Linked DNA regions of Bryobacter aggregatus MPL3. The protein of the gene in region 1 interacts with the protein of each later gene in a pairwise test. Links are inferred from orthologs where the notes say so. Each region holds a gene or a part of one and is shown on either strand. Other genes may lie near its edges. The genes, in order: ruvC and ruvA.

Evidence for each region.
Region 2: the proteins of ruvC (region 1) and ruvA interact in binary tests that used the Escherichia coli proteins (3 or more experiments, as listed by UniProt). The link is inferred for Bryobacter aggregatus MPL3 from one-to-one orthologs.

Annotation. Positions count from the first base shown.
Region 1 is NZ_JNIF01000003.1:3,517,034-3,533,787, reverse strand. What follows is about bases 2,396-5,289. They hold ruvC (crossover junction endodeoxyribonuclease RuvC), read right to left. Parts: upstream 4,131-5,289; coding sequence 3,660-4,130; downstream 2,396-3,659. Other genes in these bases: M017_RS0116310 (queuosine precursor transporter), read left to right, coding at 4,930-5,289; M017_RS0116315 (YebC/PmpR family DNA-binding transcriptional regulator), read right to left, coding at 4,138-4,881; M017_RS0116325 (hypothetical protein), read right to left, coding at 3,037-3,663; M017_RS0116330 (phosphopentomutase), read right to left, coding at 2,396-3,040. Outside these bases: M017_RS0116340 (sulfite exporter TauE/SafE family protein), read left to right, coding at 1-680; M017_RS0116335 (MFS transporter), read right to left, coding at 669-1,880; more of M017_RS0116330, read right to left, coding at 1,877-2,395; more of M017_RS0116310, read left to right, coding at 5,290-5,622; M017_RS0116305 (DegT/DnrJ/EryC1/StrS family aminotransferase), read right to left, coding at 5,619-6,854; M017_RS0116300 (proton-conducting transporter transmembrane domain-containing protein), read right to left, coding at 6,864-8,135; M017_RS0116295 (proton-conducting transporter transmembrane domain-containing protein), read right to left, coding at 8,128-9,465; M017_RS0116290 (DUF2309 domain-containing protein), read right to left, coding at 9,472-12,234; M017_RS0116285 (DHH family phosphoesterase), read left to right, coding at 12,406-13,356; M017_RS0116280 (RNA recognition motif domain-containing protein), read left to right, coding at 13,779-14,132; M017_RS0116275 (DEAD/DEAH box helicase), read left to right, coding at 14,139-15,476; gcvP (aminomethyl-transferring glycine dehydrogenase), read right to left, coding at 15,573-16,754.
Region 2 is NZ_JNIF01000003.1:2,024,803-2,032,686, forward strand. The notes cover bases 2,616-5,611. They hold ruvA (Holliday junction branch migration protein RuvA), read right to left. Parts: upstream 4,417-5,611; coding sequence 3,814-4,416; downstream 2,616-3,813. Other genes in these bases: M017_RS0109610 (Dps family protein), read left to right, coding at 2,616-2,774; ruvB (Holliday junction branch migration DNA helicase RuvB), read right to left, coding at 2,771-3,802; M017_RS0109625 (RsmE family RNA methyltransferase), read left to right, coding at 4,433-5,131; M017_RS0109630 (YncE family protein), read right to left, coding at 5,128-5,611. Outside these bases: M017_RS27560 (alpha/beta fold hydrolase), read left to right, coding at 1-983; M017_RS0109600 (anaerobic sulfatase maturase), read right to left, coding at 988-2,202; more of M017_RS0109610, read left to right, coding at 2,298-2,615; more of M017_RS0109630, read right to left, coding at 5,612-6,222; M017_RS0109635 (hypothetical protein), read left to right, coding at 6,267-7,058; M017_RS0109640 (STAS domain-containing protein), read left to right, coding at 7,100-7,447; M017_RS0109645 (lysophospholipid acyltransferase family protein), read right to left, coding at 7,444-7,884. UniProt on the Escherichia coli protein: The RuvA-RuvB-RuvC complex processes Holliday junction (HJ) DNA during genetic recombination and DNA repair.

The DNA.
Region 1 (16,754 bases):
CTCTTCTGGTTCTCATATTAGGAAGGAGCGCTTCCGAGAGTGTCGGCACCTCGCTCGCCTTCGTGTTTGTGACGAAGCTTTTCGCCTCGCCGCTCTACATCTTCCGCAAGAGCGTCGATTTCAAAATTCTGGCCTTGATGCTGGCCGGCGGCATCCCCGGCGTGTTGCTGGGAACCTGGATCCTGTTGCGTCTGAGCAAGGCAGCCATTGAGCCGATTCTGCTGCCGAGCGTCGGCCTCACCATCGCCGCGCTGGCCTTTCTTCGCTTGTTCAAAGTGAAAGAAGCGAAGCGCCCAGAAAAGGAAATCCGCTGGAGCATCCCCTTTGCGACGCTTCCGATTGGAGCCGAAGTTGGCTTTTCCTCCGCGGGCGCCGGTGCGCTCGGCGGCTTGTTGCTAATGTATAAAACTCGCATGGAAGCCGCCACGATTGTCGGCACCGATCTGCTCTTCGGCCTTGCCCTGAGCTTTATGGCCGGTGGCATCCACGTCCTCTTCGGCCACATCGATCAGGCGCTGGTTTTCAAGATGTTGCTCGGCGGCATTCCGGGCGCGATGCTCGGCAGCTACCTCGGCACCAAGATCCCCTCACAAACGCTGCAAGTGGCGATGAGCGTCGTCTTCGGCTATCTCGGCCTCCACATGAGCTGGAAGGGCCTCGCGCCGCTGTTAGGCCGCTAGACGAGGTTTCGTGTCCGGCAGCAGAACGGTCAGAATCCCGATCGCCGGCAGATACGCGCAAAGCTCAAAGACAAAGCGGATGCTGGTGTGGTCGGCAAGCTGTCCAAGCACAGCCGCACCAATTCCCCCCATGCCAAAGGCAAAGCCGAAGAACAGTCCGGAGATCGTGCCCACACGTCCCGGCATCAGTTCCTGCGCATAGACCAGAATCGCCGAGAAGGCCGAAGCGAGAATCAGTCCGATGATCGCGCTCAGCACGGCCGTCCAGAACAAGCTGGCATGAGGCAGCAGTACGGAGAACGGCAGCACGCCGAGGATCGACACCCAGATCACCCGCTTGCGTCCAATCCGGTCCCCAATCGGCCCGCCAATGATCGTACCCACCGCAATCGCTCCCAGGAAAATGAACAGGTAGCGTTGCGCTGTCCCGATCGGGAGTTGGAAGCGGTCGATCAGGTAGAAGGTATAGTAGCTCGTCATGCTCGCCATGTAGAAGTACTTCGAGAAGATCAAAGTCCCCAGAACCGCAAGCGCCACGCCCACCTGTTTACGGCTCACGCCAGCCACCGCAGTGGAGGCCTGACGCGGCTTCGGCTGCGTCAGGTGGTCCCGATACCAGTAGCTCACCTTCATCAGCAGGAGGAGCGCCAGAAACGCCGCAGCAGAGAACCAGGCGAGGCTTCCCTGCCCGCGTGGCGCCACAATCAGCGAGGCGAGCAGCGGCCCCAGCGCCGCGCCCGCATTGCCCCCCACCTGAAACACCGATTGCGCCAAGCCATGCTGTCCGCCTGAGGCAAGGCGCGCCACGCGCGAGGCCTCCGGATGAAAGACCGACGAACCCAAACCCACCAAGCCAGCCGCCAAAAGAAGCCAGCCAAAACTATTCGCCACCGCCAGCAGCAGCAGGCCGCACAGGGAACAGCTCATGCCGATCGGGAGCGAGAAGGGCTTCGGCGTCTTATCGGTGAAGTGGCCGACAAAGGGCTGCAGAATCGACGCGGTGAGCTGGAAAGTAAAGGTGATCCAACCCAGTTGGCCGAAATCGAGACGATAGGCGTCTTTCAGCAGCGGATAGACGGCAGCAATGAGCGACTGCATCATGTCGTTCAAGAAGTGGCTCATGCTGATGGCCGCCAGGATCGGGGCTACGAGGGCAGGCTTAACTTTTGATTCAGATGGATCCAAAACTACAGAATTCACAATACCTCTAAGAATGATTCTCCCGTCGCCATCGGGACGCTGAAGATCGCAGCGACCGTTTTGCCAATGTCGCTTAAGGAACCACGAGTCCCCAGATTCTTGCCCGCTGGCGATGCGGGCGCATAGGCAAGGAGAGGGACATATTCGCGGCTATGGTCGGTGGACGGAGTTGTCGGGTCGCAGCCATGGTCGGCGGTCAGAATCAGCAGGTCAGAGGGCTGGAGCGCCGCCAGCAGCGAAGGCAGCCATTGGTCCACAGCTTCGAGCGCCGCCGCATAACCTTCGACATCGTTGCGATGCCCATACAGCGAATCAAAATCCACCAGATTCGTAAAGATCAGGCCACGATCAACTTCGTCCAGCGCCGCCAGTGTCTTGGCCATGCCATCAGCGTTGCTCTTGGTCTTGTCGTAGCTGCGAATTCCCCGGCCAAGAAAGACATCGAAGATCTTTCCGACGCTGTGCACCGGAACATTCGCATGGTCCAGCACATCCAGCAGCATCGGCGGCGGAGGCACGGCATAATCCTTGCGATTGGTAGTCCGCGTGTAGGCGCCCTTCGGCCCCTGAAACGGCCGCGCAATCACCCGGCCCACTTCAAGCGGCCCGCTCAACATGCGGCGCGCAATCTCGCAGATCCGGTACAACTCAAACAGCGAAATCACATCCTCGTGAGCAGCGATCTGGAACACGCTATCGGCGCTCGTATAGACAATTGGTTTGCCGGTGCGGACATGCTCGTCGCCCAACTCGGCCATGATCTCCGTGCCGCTCGCCGCTTTGTTGCCCAAGGTGCCGCGCCCGATCTCGGCTTCAAAGCGCTGCATGAAATCGGCAGGAAAGCCATTCGGAAACAGCGGAAAGGGCTTCGCAAGATGAATGCCCACCATCTCCCAATGTCCGGTCGTCGTATCCTTTCCCGGACTGGCGAGCGTACAGCGCCCATAAGAGGCCAGCGGCTTCTCCGCCGCGGGCAACCCGGCGAGCGGCTTGATATTGCCAAGGCCCAGTTCACAAAGATGCGGCAAATGCAGCGGACGAAGCCGCGCAATATTGCCGAGCGTATCGCTGGCCGGATCATCGCCATAGCTGGCCGCATCGGGCATGGCGCCAATGCCCACGCTATCGAGGACAATCCAAACGACGCGGTCGATCTTCATTCCGGTTTCTTTCTCGCTTCTTCAAAGGCTGCCTTCATGCGGGCGGCGCGGTCGCGCGCCATATTCAGGTAGCTATCGTTTTTGATGATCCGGTTCAGCAATGGATAATAAAGTTCGTAAGAAACTAGTCTTTTTTTGTCCCAGGCCGCCTCCAGATAGAGCAAAGCCTTATCCACACCAAGCTTTTCGAACTTCGCCGTTCGCTCGAGATCAAAATACAGGTTCACCGTCTCGGTCATGCGCTCAAAGAAGTCCTGCATCGCCTGCGCATCGAGATCCTGCGAATAGTTGAACTTCACCTCATTCTTGGTGCCGTCCTTTGTAAAGCGATAGGTCTTCTCGCCCATGCGCGCAACAGGCAGCCCGCTCTCCAGTTTCTTCTGGAAGAAGTCCACCTTGGCGGCAAGCGTCCACAGCTTCTCCACCTCTTCGGGCATCAGCTTGAACTTGACTGGCTGATCGTCTTCGGCGCTTTCCTTGTAGATCGCGTCCCCGGTCGGCTCGACGATAATCTCCAGATACTCTGGCTTTGATTTGGGAAAACTCTTCGAGTAGAAAATCGTCCCTTCGTGCGCAGCAGCCAGCGGCAATGCAAGCAACAACCAAAAAGCGAGACCCGTCATCTTAACCTCATTGTCGCGCGGCAGATCGCAGCCGCCAAAGCGTCGGCGGCATCCGCCGGTGGCGCCTTGTCGAGCCCTAAGAGCGCCCGCACCATCATCTGCACCTGCAACTTCTCCGCATTGCCGTAGCCCACAACCGCCATCTTGATCTCACGCGGACTGTATTCGTGTACATCCATCGGCGTCTCACGGGCCATCACCATCGCCACGCCGCGCACCTGCGCCAGCTTCAGCGCACTCTGCGAGTTCTTGGCGACAAACACTTCTTCTACCACCGCTTCATGTGGAGTATACTCCGCAATCACCTGGCGCAGACCCTGTGCGATGACACAAAGCCGGTCTGCCATCGGCGCACGAGGATTGGTCTTCAAAACGCCGAAAGCGATGGCCGCATGACGCTTGCCATCGCTCTCGATGATTCCGTAGCCGGTACGCTCGGTACCGCAATCGATTCCCAGAATTTTCAAAACGCTCCTAAGCCATCGCCTCCACCGTACTCTCGTCCGGTTCGTAGTTGGTGTAAACGTTCTGCGTGTCGTCGTAGTCTTCCAGTTGCTCAAGCAGGCGCATCATCCCGGCCGCGTTCTTCGGATCGATCGCCATCGTGTTCTTGGGGACCAGCGCGACTTCCGCACTCAGCGTCGGGATCTTCGCCGCGGCCAGCGCCGCAACAACCGAATCGTGAGCTTCCGGCGCACTGAGCAAGGTCCAACTGTCGCCGCTATTCTGAACATCGTCCCCGCCGGCCTCCAGCAGGATTTCGGTCAATTGATCTTCGGTTGCCTTGTCGCCTTCAATGAGAATCTGGCTCTTCCGCTCGAACATCCAGGCAACGCTGTTTGGCTCACCCATGTTGCCACCGTTCTTGCTGAACATATGGCGGATTTCGCTCACGGTACGCACTCGATTGTCCGTCGCACACTGTACGATAATGGCAGCTCCACCCGGGCCGTAGCCTTCGTAGCTGACTTCTTCAATCGTCGCGCCTTCCAGCTCACCTGTGCCGCGCATGATCGCGCGCTTGATGTTGTCGGACGGCATCGAAACAGCCTTGGCGGCAGTGATGGCAGTCCGCAAGCGGGCGTTGCTGTCGGGGTCGCCGCCACCGCGCGCTGCAATGAGAATTTCTTTGATCAGGCGGGTAAAAATTTTCCCGCGTTTAGCGTCGATAGACGCCTTCTTGTGTTTGATGGTATGCCATTTGGAGTGGCCAGACATAATGGAGAACCTTCCACCAGTATCCTATAGCAAAGACCCTAAAATCCTGTGGACCTAAAGAACAGAAAACAACTCATCTACCTGATCCTCGCCGGACTCTTTGTCGCCAACGCCATCCTCGGCGAGATCCTCGGAGGCAAGCTCATTGAAGTCGGCGGATACATCATGAGCCTTGGCGTAGTTCCCTGGCCTGTTGTGTTTATTTCCACAGACCTCATCAACGAATACTACGGCAAAGACGGCGTTCGCCGCCTCACCTTCATCACCGCCGGACTCATCCTCTACGCCTTCCTCGTCATCTTCGTTTCGATGGAGATCCCCGCCTCGCACGTCTCCCCCGTAACGGATGAGGCCTTCATTTCCGTCCTGAGCCAATCGCAGTGGATCATTGCCGGCAGTCTGGTCGCCTTCGTCTGCAGCCAGTTGCTCGACGTTTTCGTGTTCTGGATGTTCCACAAGGTGACAGGCGGCAAGATGCTCTGGCTCCGCGCCACAGGCTCCACGGCAATCTCGCAACTGATCGATACCTTTATCGTGCTCGGAATCGGGTTCTGGCTGCCCGGCAAGATTCAGATGAAAGACTTCCTCAATCTAGCCTTTACGAACTACACCTACAAGTTTGTGATCGCCGTCGCGCTCACGCCGCTGATCTACCTCGCTCACAATGCGATCGAGCGTTATCTCGAAGCGGAGCCGCATCCCTACACGCCGGCGCCCAATCCGCAGATTATCGAAGGCTAGCCCCGCCAGGCTTTGAGCCCGCGTTCCATCCGCGGAATCCAGTCCGGTCCGCTCAGCAATTGCGTCTGCGTTACCCAGACCACTTCCTCGCTCGACTGGCGATTCACCGGGCAATCGTTCTTTTTCCGCCACTTCTCATACAGGCCTTTGCCATAGGCGAACTGATAGCCGCGCGATTCAAAACTGTTTTTGAGAAAGGGTTCATCCTGCAGCGGTGAATAGCCTGCCGACAACGAAAGTCCTTGCTGGCTCATATGCCGCAGAAACTCAGCCCGTTTGCGCCCTCCGAATTTCGCAGCCTCATAGCGCAGCATGTAGAGATGATAGGCATTCCGGGTGCAGGCCTTCCCCACCGTACAAGGCGTCAGGCCGTCGTAGCGGGTTAACAGTTGGTCGAGTTGTTGCGCATTCGCCAGCCTTCGTTTCGATTGCTTCTCGATGCGTGACATCTGCGCCGTCAGCAGTGCTCCCTGGAACTCGGTCAGGCGCAGATTCGCACCCGACATCTCGTAGTGAAACTCCGTACCCGGCTGTGTGCGGCCGCGCGAATTGTTATGAAACGCAAAAGCCTTGGCAGCCAGTGCAGCATCATGGGTGACCACGGCCCCACCCTCGCCGCCGTTCAGATTCTTCGACGCCTGAAAGCTAAAGCATCCGATGGCGCCATGCCCTCCAACATGCTTGTGATCCCATTCGGCCAGATGCGCCTGCGCCGCGTCTTCAATCACCGGAATATTGTGCTTCTTGGCAATCGCAAGAACTTCGCCAAGCTCCCCCACCGCTCCGGCCATATGCACCATGATGATGGCGCGCGTACGCGGCGTGATCTGCTCCGCAACGCGTTTCGGATCCATTTGCATCGAAGCCGGATCGACATCGGCAAACACCGGCAGCGCATGAAAGCGAAGCACCGCGTTCACGGTCGCAATGAAAGTGTAGGGAGGCACGATCACCTCATCGCCCGGACCAATCCCCAGCACCCCTAGCGCCACGAGCAGCGCCGAGGTGCCATTGGCCACAGCCAAGCAATGCGGTGTCCCCGTCAGCGCCGCGTAGCGCGCTTCAAAATCAGCAACCGCCGTACCGTTGCCACGCCCCCATTTGCCGCTGCGCAGCACTTTCGTGAGGCTGTCTTCTTCGGTCTGATCAAAAACGGGCCAACTCGTTGGCGAAGGACTTGGTTCTGCGGCAAGAGTAACGGCTGGAATGCTGACAAACTGGCGGCGGCGCATAGGCCGATTCTAACGGAGCGAAGCGATTGATGGAACCGGAATCAGAAACTGCTTCAAAGACTCAGCAGCATGCGTGCGGCTATTGACGATGAATTGAGGCGCCAGCCCACCCAGGATCAACGCCGCCGCAAAGGCCGTCAGCACCCAGCGCTCGCGTGGCAGGGCATCCACCATCTCGGGCACGGCACGCGCGCCCTTGCCAAGGAAGATACGCGAGTACAACCGGAACAGGTTCCAGGCGTTCAACGCCGTAGAAAGCGGCAACACAATCCCGATCAACGGATGCACGCTCATCGTGCCATGTAGCAATAAGTCCTCCGCCGGAAAACCCAGCGTTCCGGGAAGGCCCACCAGCGCCAGTCCGGTAACGATAAAAAATGCCGCGAGCCGCGGCATGCGTGAGGCGAGCCCGGAATAGTGTTCCGCGCTTAGATTGCCGCCAAAGCGGGCCTCCACACTCTGGTAGACAATCACCAGTGCGGTAGTTGCCAGCGTCACGACGATCATATGCACGTAAGAGCCCGCGATCCCTTCGACATCGGCACTCTCCAGCCCCGCAAGAATGATCGCCGCCTGGCTCGAGAATAGCCAGGCCAGAATGCGGCGGGGCCGCTTCTCGCGCAGCGCCGCCAACGCAGAACCGATCGCCGTCATCAAGGCAAAACCACTCACCAGTTGCGTAAAACTGCGCGCATCGTCCACCAGCAAAGGAATCGCCACGCGCGCCGCCAGAACCGCCCCCAGATGGCCGTTCACGGTCAGGTTGGCAAGCCACAGCGGCTTGCGCTCGAATGCGGCGGGCACCCAGGACTGGGCCGGAAAGATCCCTTTGCGGAAAACCAGTGCCAGCGTAAAAGCGCCAAAGGCCCAGCGATGCATCCCCGGCTCGGGCAGCACAAAAATCGCAACCAGTAGCGCCAGGAAACTCATGATCAGAGCCAGCGCAGGAAGCCCCCAACGTTCGCCATCCGCATCGCGTGTCCAGATCATCGGAATCGCGCTCAGCAACCACCCCGCTGCCAGCACAGGCATGGCATCTGAGGTGTAGACCAGCAGCGTGCCCGCCTGCAACGCAAACACGGAAACCATCATGCTCCCGCTCAACTCCTTCTTCGGCAAAGACCAGACTTGCGCCACGACAAGTGCGGTGTAGATCGCAATCAGAATGCCGTTGAACGAATCCAGCTTCAAACCAAGCCCGGCATAGGCCGCGGCGCAGATCAACGCAGCGATTCCCAGCGTGCCAGCTACGCTGATGTAACGAAGACTCGGATTAAGCATCGATCCCCCTGATCACTCCCGCACTGCGCACAACCGTTTCCGGCTTGCCGTCTCCGGCGATCCATCTCGCCTCCACCAGATGAAAGAACCCGGCGATGGCATAAAGAGGAACAACCGCAAAACGTTGCAGCAGATGATCCATATGCGCTCGATCGACAGCCCAACGATAGAGCCAGAGGCGCAAGGATTCCGGAAGATACTTTTCATAGAACTCACCCGTCTTCGACAGATGGCCACCGGCAGCCGCATGCATCTGATGGTGTTCATGAAGCATCGACGGGGCACGCAGGAACTCAAAGGTACGCACCACCGAATGGCCGATGATATGCAGCAAGGCGACATTGTAGAAGCCCAAGCCAATCTCGACAAAGATCAAGCCGAGTTGAGTTAACGCTGCATAGCCGATGGCCGATTTCGCATCCGCCGACGCACGGCCCACCAGGGTGCCATGCAGCGCCGTCACGGCTCCAATGCACACCGCAGCCACTCCGACCCACGGAGCTTGATCGAGCAAAGGTTGCGCACGCAACAAAAGATATGCGCCCAGATGAACGGAGATCGCACCATAGAAGATCGCGCTCGAAGGCGTGGGGCCTTCCATCGCGAGAGGAAGCCAACCGCTAAACGGCACCTGGGCGCTCTTGCCCATTGCCGCAAACAACAACAGTGCGGCAGGAATCCAGGCATGCTCCAAATGACCTTTTGCGAGAAGGCCCGCATAGCTGGCCGTATGCGCGATCTGATACAAAGCAAACACACCAAGCAGCAAGCCAATATCGCAGAAACGATAGATCGCAAAGACCTTCAACCCGGCCTCCGCCGGACCACTACGTTCTCGGAAATAACCGATCAACAAGACCGACGATAATCCCACCAATTCCCACCCGCCAATCACCAGATCAAAGGACCCCGCAAAGAAAACCAGCAAGGCCCCCAGCCCGAACATGTAGAGCGAGAGGAAGAAGCGAAAGAAGCCGGCGTCTCGATGCAGATAGCGCCTGGAGAACGAAGCGATCAGGCCCAGCAGAATCACGGTCAATCCCGACATCGCCAGCGACAGACGGTCAACCACTAACACAAGCGGAAACGAGTAATTTTCAACGCGAAACCACGTTCCAAGCGGGACGGTCTCAGCGACGGAAGGGCCATTCAGATGGATCCCGCAGAGCAAACCAATGCTGCACGCCATCGTGATCATTCCCATCTGCGTGCAGCGGATCAGAACCTTTTCCCGCGGTGTCCAGCCAAGCAACCATAGGGCGCCAAAGCCGAGGAACAACAATCCTGGAACCGCAAGAACAAGGCAGAGTGCGTAGTCTTCTAAGGTCATGTTGATTTAGTTCTCGATCAAAGCGACCGGGAGATGCTCCATTTTTCCGAGATACCAGTCCGCCGAACTCTTGGCCACCGGAATCTCCCAATCTGCCGGAGCAACCGGATGAAAGCGGCCACGATCGTAGTAGTTCGCCTCTCCGGTTTCCGGGTCAATCGTGCTCAGCCGGATCCAACGATTCTCGACAAACTCCGTCAGTTCCGCGCTCTTGTGGATCACGCCCATCAAACGCTCCGGCGTGGTTTCCACAATAAAAAGGATGCGGACAGGCTCATGGATCTCGACCATCTGCCACGGAAGTCCGGTGCGGAGATCGCTCGTCGCCCCATTCATCACGCCGACCAGACCGCTGATGTTGTGCGGCAGCTTCGTGCCACAACCATAGCGCTCGTTATCGACCAGGCTGAAGTAGTACTCAAGACTGATCCCGCCACAGACGGGAATCACAGCTCCCATCACGCGCGCCAGCGCCGCGTTGTCGGTGTCAATCGTCGCGTCGTACGAGGTGAGGAAGGCCCGCCGGTCAAAGAACATACCGCGGGTCAAGGCGCGGCGGCCCACGATGGTAATGGCATTTGTACAATGCCCATACTCTGGGCGAGGTTCCGCCAGATGCTCGGCGCGCTCCTCAACATGCAGCAGCCCATCAGAAGGACTGCCATGGGGATCGGCGGCCTCAAAGCGGCGGGCGCGTTCCTGCGCACTGCGCGCCCGCGCCTCATCAAGATTCTTCGTAATCCTCTTCAGGTCTTCTACATGCGAAGCAGGTACGGCATCCAGGTCATAAAGAGTGATCCCGTCATGGCAGGTATCGTGATAGCCCCCTACAAACCAGGTGTCCTCTGGGATCACAATGCCCCGGCCAACCAACACAGCACGCACTTGGGGATGATTCGCCATCGCCGCGAAAATACGCCCGTTCGGACCACCGCGGCGGCCCCCGCAGGCGCCGCAATCATGCGCGGACTCATGCGGATTATTCAGCGAAGTCGACCCGTGCCCAAGAACAACAACAATCCGGGAAAAATTTCCGACCAGTCCTGCGTTAAACAAAGTGCCGGCTACGCGATCCGCTTTCTCACTCAAGGAAAAACCCTGCAACAGGCCATGTGCCGCATCGTGAGATTCTTTGTCGTCCCGGACAAAAGCAAGCTCTGTGCGCAATTCGGGAAGAAACCACTCATTCAACTTCGTAGTCACCTTGGCAAAACCAAGCGGCGTCATCACCTTCCCGATCAAGGGGAAAATGCTGAACAGCCCCAGCACCGCAGTGCTGAACCAACCCCGCACCAGGGTACGCGAGGCAATGACCGAATGATGAAGAAAGGCAGCCAGTTTCCGGCGCTGGGAGCGACGCTCGGCAAGCACCGCTTCTTGCCCCTCCTGCGCGCGTTCCTGCACCCGATGCGCAGCTTTGACGATCACAGGACACAGATCGACGGCATGTGCATCATCGACGCCCTGGTAGTGCATCGCAACGCCAAAAAAGCCCGCGGCGCCCAGCGTTTCCACGCTCGGATCCACCTCTTCCAGATGGCGGCGAATCGATTCCTCCCGCTCATCAATACAGAAGAAGACCTGCGCCGAGGCGCGCTCGCCGAGTTCCACCAGACCCTTCTGGCGCCGCTTCACAAGCGGACGCAGAACAGATTCGAGATGGCGCCATTCATAAGCAAGCTGATAGATCCGGCGGCGCTCCAGGTCATCGAAAGCAGCCAGTTCATCCCGCAAAGCCACACGTTCGGATTCAGAGAATTGCAGCGCCTTCGCAGCGTCAATGCCCAACGCACCAAGTGATAGGTAGGCGTTCAGCGCCCGCGCCCGCGCCGGATTGGAATCGATACGGACCACTTCTGCAACCGCGCCGTTTTCCTTTGCGGCACAGACAAGCACAAGCCGCACCGCCAGATAATCAGCCAGCTTGCAAGGCAGAACGATGTGCGGAGCGAGCCCAGGATCCTTCTCCAGGCAATGGAAAAGACCAGCCCAGCCGGGCATCGTCAAAAATTCATCTTCGATATAGCGTTGGCGATCGCGCTCTGGAATCCCCAGGCGGTCCAGGGCCAAATCGATCGCTTGCATCGAATCCGCAGGGAACTTTCGCAGAAGCGCGCCGACACCAGCCAGCGCTAAGGGCTCGATCGCCCCTCCGGTGCCAAGCAAATGAGAAACTGCAGCCCAGAAACCATGTTCGCGCCCCGGCATCGGCCAGTAGGCGACGCCCTGATCCAGATAAACGCTTGCCAGACGAATGAGCAGCGGATGAATCGCCTCGTCCGCGTTGAGCAATCGGGGCTTGCGGCCGGCACTCCGTTCCGGGGCATCTTCCAGAAGAGCCTCCGCCCACTCAAAAAGCCTCTTCTCCGACGCGTCATGATGCAGCCTGGCAAACTCCGGAGATTCGGTCAGCCGCCAGTCAACAGTCTCGGGATCCACCGGCCGAATGGCCGCCAGCAAGATCCGTTCGCGCAACACACTGCGGGTCAACCCGGAGACAAGAACAGAAGCATCTGGCTCGTTGGCCAGCACATGACGGATATCCTCGGCCAGAATCCTGCCCCGCTTGCACTCCGCCTGAAACGCATCTTCGCGGAGATACGCTTCTGCGCCAAAGATCGCTCCCGCTTCCACCACCGCATCCTCAAAAGCTTTGTTTTGAAAGGCATGAAGAGTATTGTGATGAATAAATACCCCAATTGGCCCCTGTGCTGGCAGAAGATGCGCAGCGTGTTCCAGGATGTGTTGCAGATGGTTGGAAGCTTCCACGATCGATACCCCTCTCAGCATGGGCCGGGCGCCCTGAAAAGGCTATCCCGTCGATAGGGTAGCTATAGAGACAGGAAGAGGGAGGAATCATAATTTTCAAAATGCTTGATTTTTGGATAGGATTTGTAAGATAATAATAAGTTTTCCCGCCTATGTGGCGGTTTTCACTGGATGAAAGTACGAGTTCTGTACCACGATCACTGCTTTGATGGGGCTGCTAGCGCGGCCTTTTTCAGCCGTTTCCTCAAGGAAACGCGGCATCCGGCTGCCGAGTACGCCTACACCGGAATGGCGCATACCGCCGACCAGCTTTTCGCCGAATCGATGTTCGATGGCGACGTCAATGCAATTGTCGATTTCAAGTATTCTCCCAATCCCAAGCTCACCTGGTGGTTCGATCATCACCAAAGTGCGTTTTTGACTCCGGAGGATGCCCGGCACTTTCACGGCAGTCATAACGATCTCCATTTCTTCGATCCTGCCTATCGCAGTTGCACGAAGTTCATTCGTGACATTGCACGCGACCGCTTCAACTTCCATGCTCCCGATCTCGACGATCTCGTCAAATGGGCGGACATCATCGATGGCGCCCAATATCCAAGCCCGGAAGCCGCGGTTGAACTGAGCGCACCGGCCACGCAGCTTGTCCTCGTTATTGAGGCCGTCAAGGGCTCTGAGATGGTACAGCGCATCATTGGCGCCATGCAGACGATGCCTCTCGAGGAAATTGTCAAACTGCCCGAGATTGCATCCGCCTTCGCGCCTCTATACGAACGGCATCTGCGCTCGATCGACATCATCCGCGAGCAGGCCGTCACCCGCGATGGGGTGATTTCTTTCGATCTGGTGGGCAAGGATCTGGAGGGCTACAACAAGTTTGTTCCCTATTTCCTCTTCCCCGGCTCCACCTATACGGTCTCGGTGAGTGAATCGACCTTTCGCACCAAGGTGAGTGTCGGTTCGAGTCCCTGGGCCAAGGAAGTGAATCACAATCTGGCGACCATTTGCGAGCGCTACGGAGGCGGGGGACATCCACGCGTCGGAGCGATCAGCTTCCCGGTGGGCGCCATCGACGAAGCCCGCAAAGCCGCACGTGAAATTGTCGAAGAGCTGAGCCGCTAGGTCGGCCACTACCTCCCACTGGATTTCTGCCCTGGTCCACCGAACCAGAACTCCCACTTGTCCCTGGTCTTCCGATTCTGGCTGCTGCAACTCCACCCCAAAAAGAAAGCCCGCCATGGACTTGGCGGGCTGCAAATGGATTCGTGAGATCGAACGAAAGGAGACAAGAAGCGTTTAGGCGGAAAGGCCTTCACTCCAACGGAGGAGTACAGCCGACAGACCTTGCCACAATGTCCTCATCTATATGGAGTATAGGGGGATTACAAAGCCGAGTCAAGCTCGAGATTTTTCAGGAACAAGATGCCAGGGGCTGTGCTATATTAAAAACTGGCTAATCGCGGCTTTGCTCCAAGTTGTTTCCCCTTCTTTGTTCCTTGGCTGCTCTTAGATCCGAATATTTGAAAGCAGACAGGTGTCTCTTAATGACGAACCTCTATGTTGGAAACCTGAGTTTCCACACGACCGAAGATCAGTTGATGGGGATCTTCCAAGAATTTGGCGCGGTGGAACGCGTGAACGTAGTAACCGACCGTATGACGGGTCAGCCCCGCGGCTTCGCCTTCGTTGAAATGACGAACCGCAATGAAGCCGAGAATGCAATCTCTGGTCTTGACGGCCGCGAACTCGATGGCCGCAATTTGACAGTAAACGAAGCTCGCCCGAAGACCGACGGTCCTCGTGGTGGCGGTCGCCCTGGTGGCGGCGGTGGCCGTCCTGGTGGCGGTGGTGGACGTCCCGGTGGCGGCGGCGGCGGTTTCCGCAAGGGTCGTTACTAGGAACTAATGGATCAATTTTCCGACCTCCCTTTATCCGAGTTGTTACAGCGAAATCTCGCGGCAAACAACTTGAAGACGCCTACTCCCGTACAAGCAAAGGCCATTCCGCCCGCGCTCACGGGTTCTAATATAGTTGCTACCGCGCAGACCGGCACCGGCAAGACGCTTGCGTTCTTGCTTCCGATTCTGCAATCGCTCTCACAAAATCCGGTTAAGGGTGTTCAGGCCGTCATTATGACGCCGACCCGTGAACTCGCCATCCAGATCCACGAAGCTTTCATGAAGCTGGCCAAGGATACGGGATTGCGCGCCACGGTCGTCGTTGGCGGACTGAATGAGGGCAAGCAGTTGTTCGAAATCCAGCGTGGCAGCCAGGTTCTGGTTGCCACCCCGGGACGCCTCTTCGATTTCATCGGCCGCAAGCTGGTGAAACTCGGCAACACGAAGTTCGTGGTGCTCGATGAAGCCGACCGCATGCTGGACATGGGCTTCCTGCCTGTGATCGAACAGATTCTGTCGCAGATTCCGATCCAACGTCAGACTTTGTTCTTCTCCGCGACAATCGAGCGATCGATTGTACCGCTCATCGCCAAGCATGTGCCCAACCCGGTGCGTGTCGAAATCGGTGCGACGACAAAGCCAGGCGCGGATATCGACCTTCATGTCTACGAAGTAGAAGCGCATCGTAAGCTGGGCTTGCTGCGCCATCTGCTGGAGCAAAAGCAGGGTTCATTCCTTGTCTTTGCGCGCACCAAGCATTCGACAGACCGTCTCGCCAAGCGCCTTGCGCGTACCGGCATCAAGACGGCTGCGATTCATGGTGATCGTACGCAGAGCCAGCGCCGGCAGGCGCTCGAAGGTTTCAAAGACGGTTACTACCGTGTTCTGGTCGCCACCGACGTTGCCGCTCGCGGCATCCACGTGGATGGTATTGAACACGTTGTGAACTTCGACCTTCCGCAGGCTCCCGAAGACTTCATCCATCGCGCAGGCCGTACCGGTCGCGCCGGTCAGAAGGGTACTGCTTCGACGTTTGCCACCAGTGGCGAGCGTGGAGCGATCCGCCAGATCGAGCGCGCCATCAAGACGACCATGCCGCGTCAGGAAGTTCCTCGGGAACTGCCCGCCGATCCGGCGGATGGACCAGCGGATTCGTTTGGAGATCGTGACCGTGGTTATTCTCGTGACGGCTATGCCCGCGAGAAAACGCCTCCGACGCCTTACCAGGTGAAGAAGGCCGCCAAGGCACACAGCCCGAAGCCGAAGCATTCTTTCATTAAAGGAAAGAAGATCAACGGCAACACCAAGGGTGGTCCGAACGTAGGCCGCAAGGCTTTCGCTTAAGCGAAGTTCAGTAAGAAATCAAAAGCGGCGAAAGACTTCGGTCTTTCGCCGCTTTTGTATTGGAATCAACAAAACGAAGCCAATTTCGCCCTCCGCCTACTTCGAGGCGGAGGCGTACTCCTCGAGCGGCGGGCAACTGCAAACCAGATTGCGATCGCCGTACACGTTGTCGATGCGGCTAACGGGGCTCCAGTATTTGTCCACGCGCGCGGTTCCTTCCGGGAAACAACCTTCTTCCCGCGAATACTTCCGGGGCCATTCCGCAACCACCAAATCATGGACAGTATGCGGGGCAAAGCGCAGCGGCGATTCCGCAATCGGCCACTTCCCTGCTTCGACTTCGGCGATCTCGCGGCGAATCGCGATCATCGCATCGCAGAAGCGGTCGAGTTCCCCCTTGCCCTCCGATTCGGTCGGCTCAATCATGAGCGTTCCTGCCACCGGAAAGCTCATCGTCGGGGCATGGAAGCCATAATCGATCAAGCGTTTGGCGATATCGTCGACAGTGACGCCACTGCTGTTCTTCAGCGAACGGGGATCAACAATACACTCATGTGCGACGCGCCCATTGTGATTGCGGTACAGCACCGGAAACGAATCCGACAGCCGCGAGGCAATATAGTTCGCATTCAGGATCGCGACTTCCGTCGCCTTCTGCAAACCCTCGCCGCCCATCAACAGAATGTAAACGTACGAAATCGGCAGGATTGAGGAGGAACCGAAAGGCGCGGCAGAAACAGGCCCAACCGGCGCCTGGCCGCCATCGAGGAATGGATGCCCCGGCAGAAACGGCGTGAGGTGAGCTTTCACCCCAATCGGACCCATTCCCGGCCCACCCCCACCATGCGGAATGCAGAAGGTCTTGTGGAGGTTCAAGTGCGAAACATCGGCGCCATAATCCCCCGGACGTGAAATCCCGACCTGCGCATTGAGATTCGCGCCATCAAGATAAACCTGTCCACCGTGCGCGTGCACAATCTCACAAATCTCGCGGATACTCTCCTCAAACACGCCATGCGTCGAAGGATAAGTGACCATCAGCGCAGCCAGCTTCGCCGAGTGTTGCTCTGCTTTCGCGCGCAGATCCGCAACATCCACATTGCCACCCGCATCACAAGCGACAACCACAACCTCCATGCCAACCATGTGCGCCGACGCCGGATTCGTGCCATGCGCGGAAGCCGGGATGAGGCAGACCGTGCGATGCTGATCGCCCCGGCTCCGATGGTACCCCCGAATGGCAAGCAAACCCGCGTACTCGCCCTGCGCACCCGAATT
Region 2 (7,884 bases), 1.5 Mb from region 1 along the record:
TTGCAAAGCAAACCGCAACCTTCTCCTATGACCGGGCGGGGATTGGCGGATCTGAGCCAGGCACCGAGGCGCCTACTTTCCCGCATATCGTCAGTGAGTTGCATTCGCTTTTGCAGGCAAGCGGCATGAAACCGCCTTACTTGCTGGTGGGACATTCGCTCGGTGGGCCGATCAGCCGCTTGTTCGTCGCCACTTATCCCAATGAGGTTGCGGGGCTGGTGTATGTCGATCCGGGCGACTTCTCCGGCGCTGCGGAAAAGCCCGGGCAGGAGGGGAGCGACATGGTGAACCGCCTGCGAGACCAATCCTATGCCAACCGGAGCGCGAGCGAACAGGCCGAGTATCGTGAGGCGCGAAAGGCGGAGCGCAGCGGCTTCGCTTTGTTCCGGCAGCTCCCGCCGATGCCTGATCTTCCGCTTGTGGTGCTCTTGGGGGCCATCGCTCTGCCTGGACCATCCGGAATGGACTGGAAGTCCTTCGCCGCAGAACGCCTGCGCCAGGCCGTCGAGCACGCGCACCAGTGGACGAGCGAAGTCTCAGAAGGCTGGCTGGTGGTGACGCCCAACAGTAGTCACTACATCCAGGACACGGAACCGGAGCTTGTGGTGTGGGGGATTCGGAAGGCTCTCTTCCCGGAGATTGGGCGGCGTCTGGCTCGCATCCCGCACGATCAAGGCGCCAAAGGAATCCTGGCTCTGTATCGCCAGCTCCGTGCCAGCTATCCCGCCGCAGCCTTTAAGCCGAACCAGCTCAATAGCATTGCCTATCGCTTCCTGCGTGCCGGAAAGGTCGAGGCTGCGATCCAGCTCTTTCAGCGCAACGTGTCAGAGTTCCCCAGCGATTGGAATGTCTACGACAGTCTTGGGGAGGCATATCTGGCTGCCGGCCAGCGAAAGCTGGCAATCGAGAATTATGAGAAGTCCGTGCAACTGAATCCCGGCAATGGGAATGGAAAGAAGATGCTCGAAGAGCTGCAGAAGTAGGTGCTTACTTGCGTCCCGGCATGACAATCTTCTGGCCAAGCAGTTTGCTCAAGTCCGCCTCAAGCGGCGCGACGGCCCGGTTGAAGATCATCTTGTAGGACTCGCAGAAGTAGTCGAGATCGGAGAAATTCCCATTGGGCCCGTGGCGGAACTTCGGACATCCGCCGTGGCAGATCTCCTTGTAGTCGCAAACCTGGCATTCCGGGTGCTGGATCGACTTCTTCTCCGCAAAGCTCTGACGGCGATTGCGGCGGGCAATCTTTGCCCAGGAATCCTCGTGGATGTTGCCCAGCTTCCAGCCGCCTTCGACAAAGAAGTCGCAGGGGAAAACATCGCCGTTGTATTCGACAACGCAATAGCTGTCGCAACTGTCGTGCATGGTGCAGTTGCCTGGCTTCTGTCCGGCAATTGCTTCGGCAATATTGTCGAAGAAGCGAATCCGCATCTTGCGCCGGTCGGGCCACCACATCTCGAAGGTCTCCACCAGGAACTGGCCGTACTCCCGCGCGCTCACCGTATAGGGCAGGCCCTTGCCGCCACCGGCAAACTCGGCGAGCGGAATGTACTGCACATTATCGACGCCCAGGCTCTTGTAGTATTTGTACAGCTCGCGGGCGCGCCCGACATTCGCCTGGCTGACGACGCAGAGGATGTTGAAGTCCACGCCTTCGCGCTGCAGAGCCTCCAGGCCCCGTAGAACCCAGCTATGGGTGCCATGGCCCTCTTTGTTGTAGCGGTACTTGTCGTTGACCCCTTCCGGTCCATCGAGCGAGAGCCCGATCAACCAGTTGTACTGCTTGAAAAACTGCGCCCAGTTCTTGTCGAGCAACACGCCGTTGGTTTGCAGCGCATTCGATACGTTTTGTCCGTTGCGGCCCGAGCGTTGCTGGAATTCGACAAGCTTTTCGAAGAAGGGAAGCCCGGCCAGGGTCGGCTCCCCACCCTGGAAGGCAAAGGTTGAGTTCGGGTAGGAATAGAAGAGAAAACTATCAACCAGCCGCTGGAGCGTATCCTCCGACATCCGCCGCTTGGGAAGCTCGGCGTAGGGGTCGAGATCGCGATCGAGATAGAAGCAATAGCTGCAATCGAGATTGCAAAGGGCCGAGGCCGGCTTGATCAGAATCGAGGAGATGCGTGGCGCCGGACCCTGCCGCTCCGCATGGAGGGGAATGTCAGGCCCGGAGGCCTGGCCGAGGATATGAAACTGCTCACCGTCCATCTGATACGAGTCTATCAATCGGCATTCCGGCAATCGCCAATTCCAGCAGCCAATGCACTTCTGTTAGCATCCAAAAGAAGGTGAGGAGAACTGCCATGGGCGCCATTCAAATTGGATTGACTGACGATCAGCGAGCGGGCTCAGCGGGATTGCTGAAAGCCGCGCTGGCCGACGTGTATGTGTTGTACACCAAGACTCGCAAGTACCACTGGAATGTAGAGGGTACGGACTTTCATGACCTTCATAAATTCTTCGAGTCGCAGTATGAAGAATTGGATACTGCCATTGACGAGATTGCCGAACGCATCCGTGCTCTCGGTGTCTACAGTACCGGAAGCTTCAAGGAATTTCTCGAAGATGCCCGGATCAAGGAAGATTCCAATGGGCAGATCAGCGCCATGCAGATGATCGAGAATCTGTTGAACGATCAGGAAGCCATCATTCGCGATCTTCGCATTGACATCAAGCGCGCATCGTCGGAATTCGATGACGATGGGAACGCCGATTTTCTGACCGGCTTGTTGAAGAGCCACGAGAAGATGGCCTGGATGCTGCGCTCGATGTTGCGCTAGGGAAGTACGTTTGGTGGGCCGCTGGCAGAACGCCGGCGGCTCAAACCAAAGTATTCATAGGCACGGTCGGTTGCAATCCGGCCACGAGGGGTGCGGTCGACAAAACCCTGCTGGATGAGATAGGGCTCATAGACGTCCTCAATGGTTCCTGCCTCTTCGTCAATTGCGCTCGATAGCGTGCTGAGGCCCACCGGACCGCCATCGAACTTCACGAGAATCGCATCCATGATGCGGCGATCCACTTCGTCCAGCCCGAGCGGATCCACTTCGAGCAGTTCCAGCGCATCGATAGCAATCTGCTTCGACATCTCGCCCGAGGCCTTCACCTGTGCATAGTCCCGGACGCGGCGCAGCAGCCGGTTGGCGATGCGGGGCGTGCCCCGGCTCCGGCGAGCAATCTCGGTCGAGGCGAGTTCGTCCATTTTCAAATCGAGAATTTTTGCCGAGCGGCGTACAATGCCTGCCAGCTCATCTGGTTGGTAGACATCCAGCCGTAGCATGAGCCCAAAACGTCCGCGCAGCGGGGCGCTGATGTTGCCCAGGCGCGTGGTGGCTCCCACTGCAGTGAACTTCGGCACTGGAAGAGAGTGCGTACGCGCTCCGGGGCCGGTGCCGACGAGAATATCGACCCGGAAGTCTTCGAGCGCCGAATAAAGCATTTCTTCCACATCGGGCGCCAGCCGGTGAATTTCATCGATGAAAAAGACCTGCTTGGCGCGGATGTTGCTCAGCAGGCCGGTGAGGTCGAGTTTCTTCTGCAGTACTGGTGCAGAGGTTTGCTCAAAAGAAGAACCCAGCTCATTGGCGATCAGGGTTGCGATGGTGGTTTTGCCCAGGCCCGGAGGGCCGTAGAGCAGCACATGGTCCATCGCCTCGCCGCGCATTTTGGCCGCTTCGATGGCGATCTTCAGATTCTCTTTCAGCTTTGGCTGGCCCGTGAAATCAGCAAGACTGCGCGGACGCAAAGAGGCCTCAAAGAGACGCTCCTCGTCATTGGCCTGGGCGTCCGCTATGCCGCGTTCGATCATTCCACCTCAGCTTAACGTACGAGCTCTAAACTCTTGCGGAAGAGCGCCTCAAAGTCTCCGCTATTCACCATTCCCTTCGCTTTGGCGACGGCCTGTTCGGCGGCTGCGGCGGGCGAGCCGAGATTGATCAGCGCCGACAGGACATCGGCTTCGAGTGCCGAGAAGTGTTCTGCCGTCGTCCCGGGTAGCCGGGTGGGGGCGCCGAGCGGCAGGTCATCCAGCTTATCTTTCAGCTCGAGGATGATGCGTTCTGCGGTCTTTTTGCCGATCCCCGGAACCCGCGTTAGCCCCACAATGTCCCCGCCACGGATGCAGGACACCAGATTTTCGACGGCAATCCCGCTTAGTACCTTCACGCCCAGCGCCGGCCCGATGCCGCTCACCGAGATCAGCCGTTCGAAGGCACGCTTCTCAATGGCGGTGAGAAAGCCAAATAACGCAATGGAATCTTCGCTCACTTTCGTGTAGATGCGGAGATTCACTTCCTGGCCGGCTGCTGGCAAGCCCGCATAGCTGCTAATCGGGACCTCCACCTTGTAGCCGACCCCGCCCGCCATCACGATGACCGTGCCGCCTGCTTTTTCCAGCACCGTTCCCCTGAGATACGCAATCATAAAGACACCATAGCGTATGGCACGGCGACTCTTTTTTGTTCCTCAGGTGCACAGTGGCCAGGCAGAACTTCGTGGCGACGAGGCAAAACACCTTTCGCGAGTTCTTCGCGTGGAAGTTGGGCAAGTTTTCGAGATTTCCGACAACCAGCAGAAGTATCTGGCCAAGGTTGCCGATGCGCACAAAGAACTGGTTCGTTTTGAGATTTTAGAAAAACTTTCGGCACACCGGGAGCTTCCGGTCATTCATCTTTACGCCGCGATTATCAAGTTCGAACACTTTGAATGGGGCATCGAGAAGGCAACAGAACTCGGTGTCGATCGCATCATTCCAGTGCAGACGGCGCGGTCGGAACCTGGCCTCGAACGCGCGGTGACCAAGCGCCTGGAGCGTTGGCGGCGCATTGCGCTGGAGAGCAGCCAGCAATGCCGGCGCGCATTTATTCCAGAACTCAGCGAAGTGATGCGTTTTCGGGATGTAGCCGCAAAAGCGGAGGGGCAGCGGATCTTTCTCGACGAGAATCGCGCCGGACTCACCATTGGCAAGCTCGCCAAGGCGGAGGATGCCATTAGCGTTCTGATTGGTCCGGAAGGCGGCTGGACAGAAGACGAACGGAGCCTGGCCGCGACGCAAAACTGGGTTTCTGCGAGTCTGGGACCCCGTGTCCTGCGCGCGGAGACGGCCTGGCTGGCCACTCTTGCAATTTTGCGTGCTTAGGCGCTGCGCACCACGGCGGCAACGGGAGCCGCGCCCACGGGGATCATCGTAAACAGCGGTGCGGTCTTGTGGCGCTTGGAGACGATATTGGCCAATCGGATGATTGCCAAATCGCCCGATCGCTCATTCAACACCAGCGCCATCTGGCTGTCGGGCGTGAGTACAACGCAGCGCGGATCGTTGCCGACTGCCACCACCGCCGCTAGCTTTTGCGAGCGGATGTCCAGGACAGAAACCGTGTCGGTGGAAGGACTCGTCACAAACAGGAAGGCCGGAGAAATGGAGACGGCCATGGGCCCCGGCGCCTTGCCACTCAACAAAGTCGCTGCCACTTGCGACAAATAGGGATACACCACCACTACGCCATCGAGCCCTTCGCCGGTGATGAACAACTGTCCGCCGTCTTCGCTGAAACAAAGGTTCTCTGGCCGGATGGGCAACGGCAGATGAACCACCACCTTGCCGGTCTTTGTGTCCACCAGTGTGAGTTCCCGATCCTCTTTTTGCGCCACCAGCAAGATGCTTCCGTTCTTCAAGTAGCGGATGATTCCGGGCACTTTCCCTACTGAAGAGTAGTTCAACCCCTTTTCTTCGTCTGGGGAGAGGATCCCGACACGGAGCGAGCCGGGGAGCGAGACGGCGACATGAGCTGTTTCCGGGGATACCGCGAGGCCGGAGGCGGGTTCGGGCAGGCTCCATTCGCGGCGTACCTGCAGCCCTGCAAGGTCGATTGCCAGAAGCTTATGCCCGTCCGGTGTCAGCGCCCAAATCGTTTTGCGGTCGAAACTGAGCCAAACCTGATTGGGCAGCACATGCGTCTTCAGCTTGCGCGAAATGGCTGCCTCACTGACCTTGATCTCTTCCAGAATGCCGTTTTCGGCGATGCTCAGCATCGTATCGGAACCCGGAACATCTAGGAGCTGTACCGGCCTGCCGCTGGGCTTGATGCGGCTTTTCTCCAAGGCGAATGCGGCCAGATTCACTACGGCGATATCGCCAGAATCGCGAGTTGCCACAAAGACCGAACCGACAAAGGTATTCTTGGTCCTCCCCCCACAACCCACCAAAGCACCCGTCAGACTTCCAGACAATAACGTTCTTCGCGACAGCACAATCGTATTATGAACCTTGTAGGATGTTTTCCGCGTTTTTGCTCGCGATCCAGCTCTCGGTAGGGCTTCCTGGTGTCCTCGAAGAGTGGAAATCAGAAATCGAGGCTCGCAACAACAGCCGGGTCGCGATCGTTCGGCTTCCGGGCGATCCCGTGCCCATGGAGGACCGTGCCGTGCTCGGTTCTTACTTCCGGCGGCCAGAGTTTGTCGAATCCTTCTCTCGCTCCCAGGCGCTCACCTTCCGTTACGAGATCGAAGGGCGCTCGCGGAGTCTGATTCTGCTGAACCAGCAGCGGATTGCGCAAACCAGCAACACGCCTGCCGCGCTGATCTCTCATGAACTCGGCCATATCTGGCTTGCATCGCTCGGCCTGATCCCACCGGAGTTTGTAGCTGGCCCGCAAGCGTGTCTTGCTGTACATTTCGGTGACATCGTGCAGCATATGCTGATCCGTGAGGAGAGCGACCGTCGCGGCGTGGAATGGCGCGGCCCCTATGCCCGCGACTACGAAGCTGCCTATGAATCGCTGCGCCGTGACCAGTCCCCGAATCAGTTGGGGGATGCCTGCTACCGGGCACAACGTCTGAGCCTGATTGTCGATGTCCGCTCGGGATTTGCGCCGCATGAGTTTCCAGGGCGGGAGGACTATCTCAATCTGCTGGCGGGGCAGGATCCCGAAGCAGAAGCGATTGCGATTGAACTGCTGGAGCGGCTGGACGGGCGTCTGAGTCTCGACAAGAGCGACTATGAAGCGGCCTTGCAGCTTTCCAAAGAGGCTGTTTACCGGCTGGTGCAGCTTCCAGTGCCTAATTAATTTGAGGCGGCCGGTCCCGGTCCGCTATCCTGAGGCTTGGCATGTTGGACATTCTTACCGAAGACCCCCGGCCCGGCGTCGTCCTGATTCATCTGGCGGGAAAGCTGGTGATGGGTCCGGAAGCTGCATCGCTTGAAGCGATTGTGAATGGCAGGCTCGATTCCGGAGCTCGTCATCTGGTTTTTAACCTGGCGGGGGTCAAGCAAATTGACTCGACCGGCATTGGCCGCTTCATTTCCAGCTACAACCGTTTGATGCAGGTGGAGGGGACACTCGGCATGGCTGCCGCCCCGACCGTTGTGCGGCAGAGCTTCCGTGTCACCAGGCTCGACACTGTTTTCAAGTTTTACGATACGGTGGTCGAAGCGATGGACGCGATTCCAGCCTAAACTCCGGCTGCGACCGCTTCCTTTGCGTCCACCAGATCGGTGTCTTTCAGCAATTCGTAAACAGCTTCGTGCATTTGGAGGGCGAGCGCACCACGATCCTTGGTGGTCATTCCTTCCGTCGGAATCGGATCGCCAATGCGCATGACCACGCGTCCCGGACTCACTGTACCAGAGCCAAACGGAAGCACTTTCTCTGTACCCGCCAACGCGACAGGGACCACCGGAACTCCGGAATTGATTGCGATGTAGAAGGCGCCCTCCCGGAAGGCTTGCAGCTTCGCATCTGGCGCCCGGCCGCCCTCCGGGAAGATCAGAACGCTGATGCCCCGCTCACGGATCATTTTGCCGGCCTCCACCATCGCCTTGATTGCTTCCCGTGGGTTGTCGCGTGGCACGGCAATATGGCCGGCCCGGCTCAAGTGGTAGCCGAGGAAAGG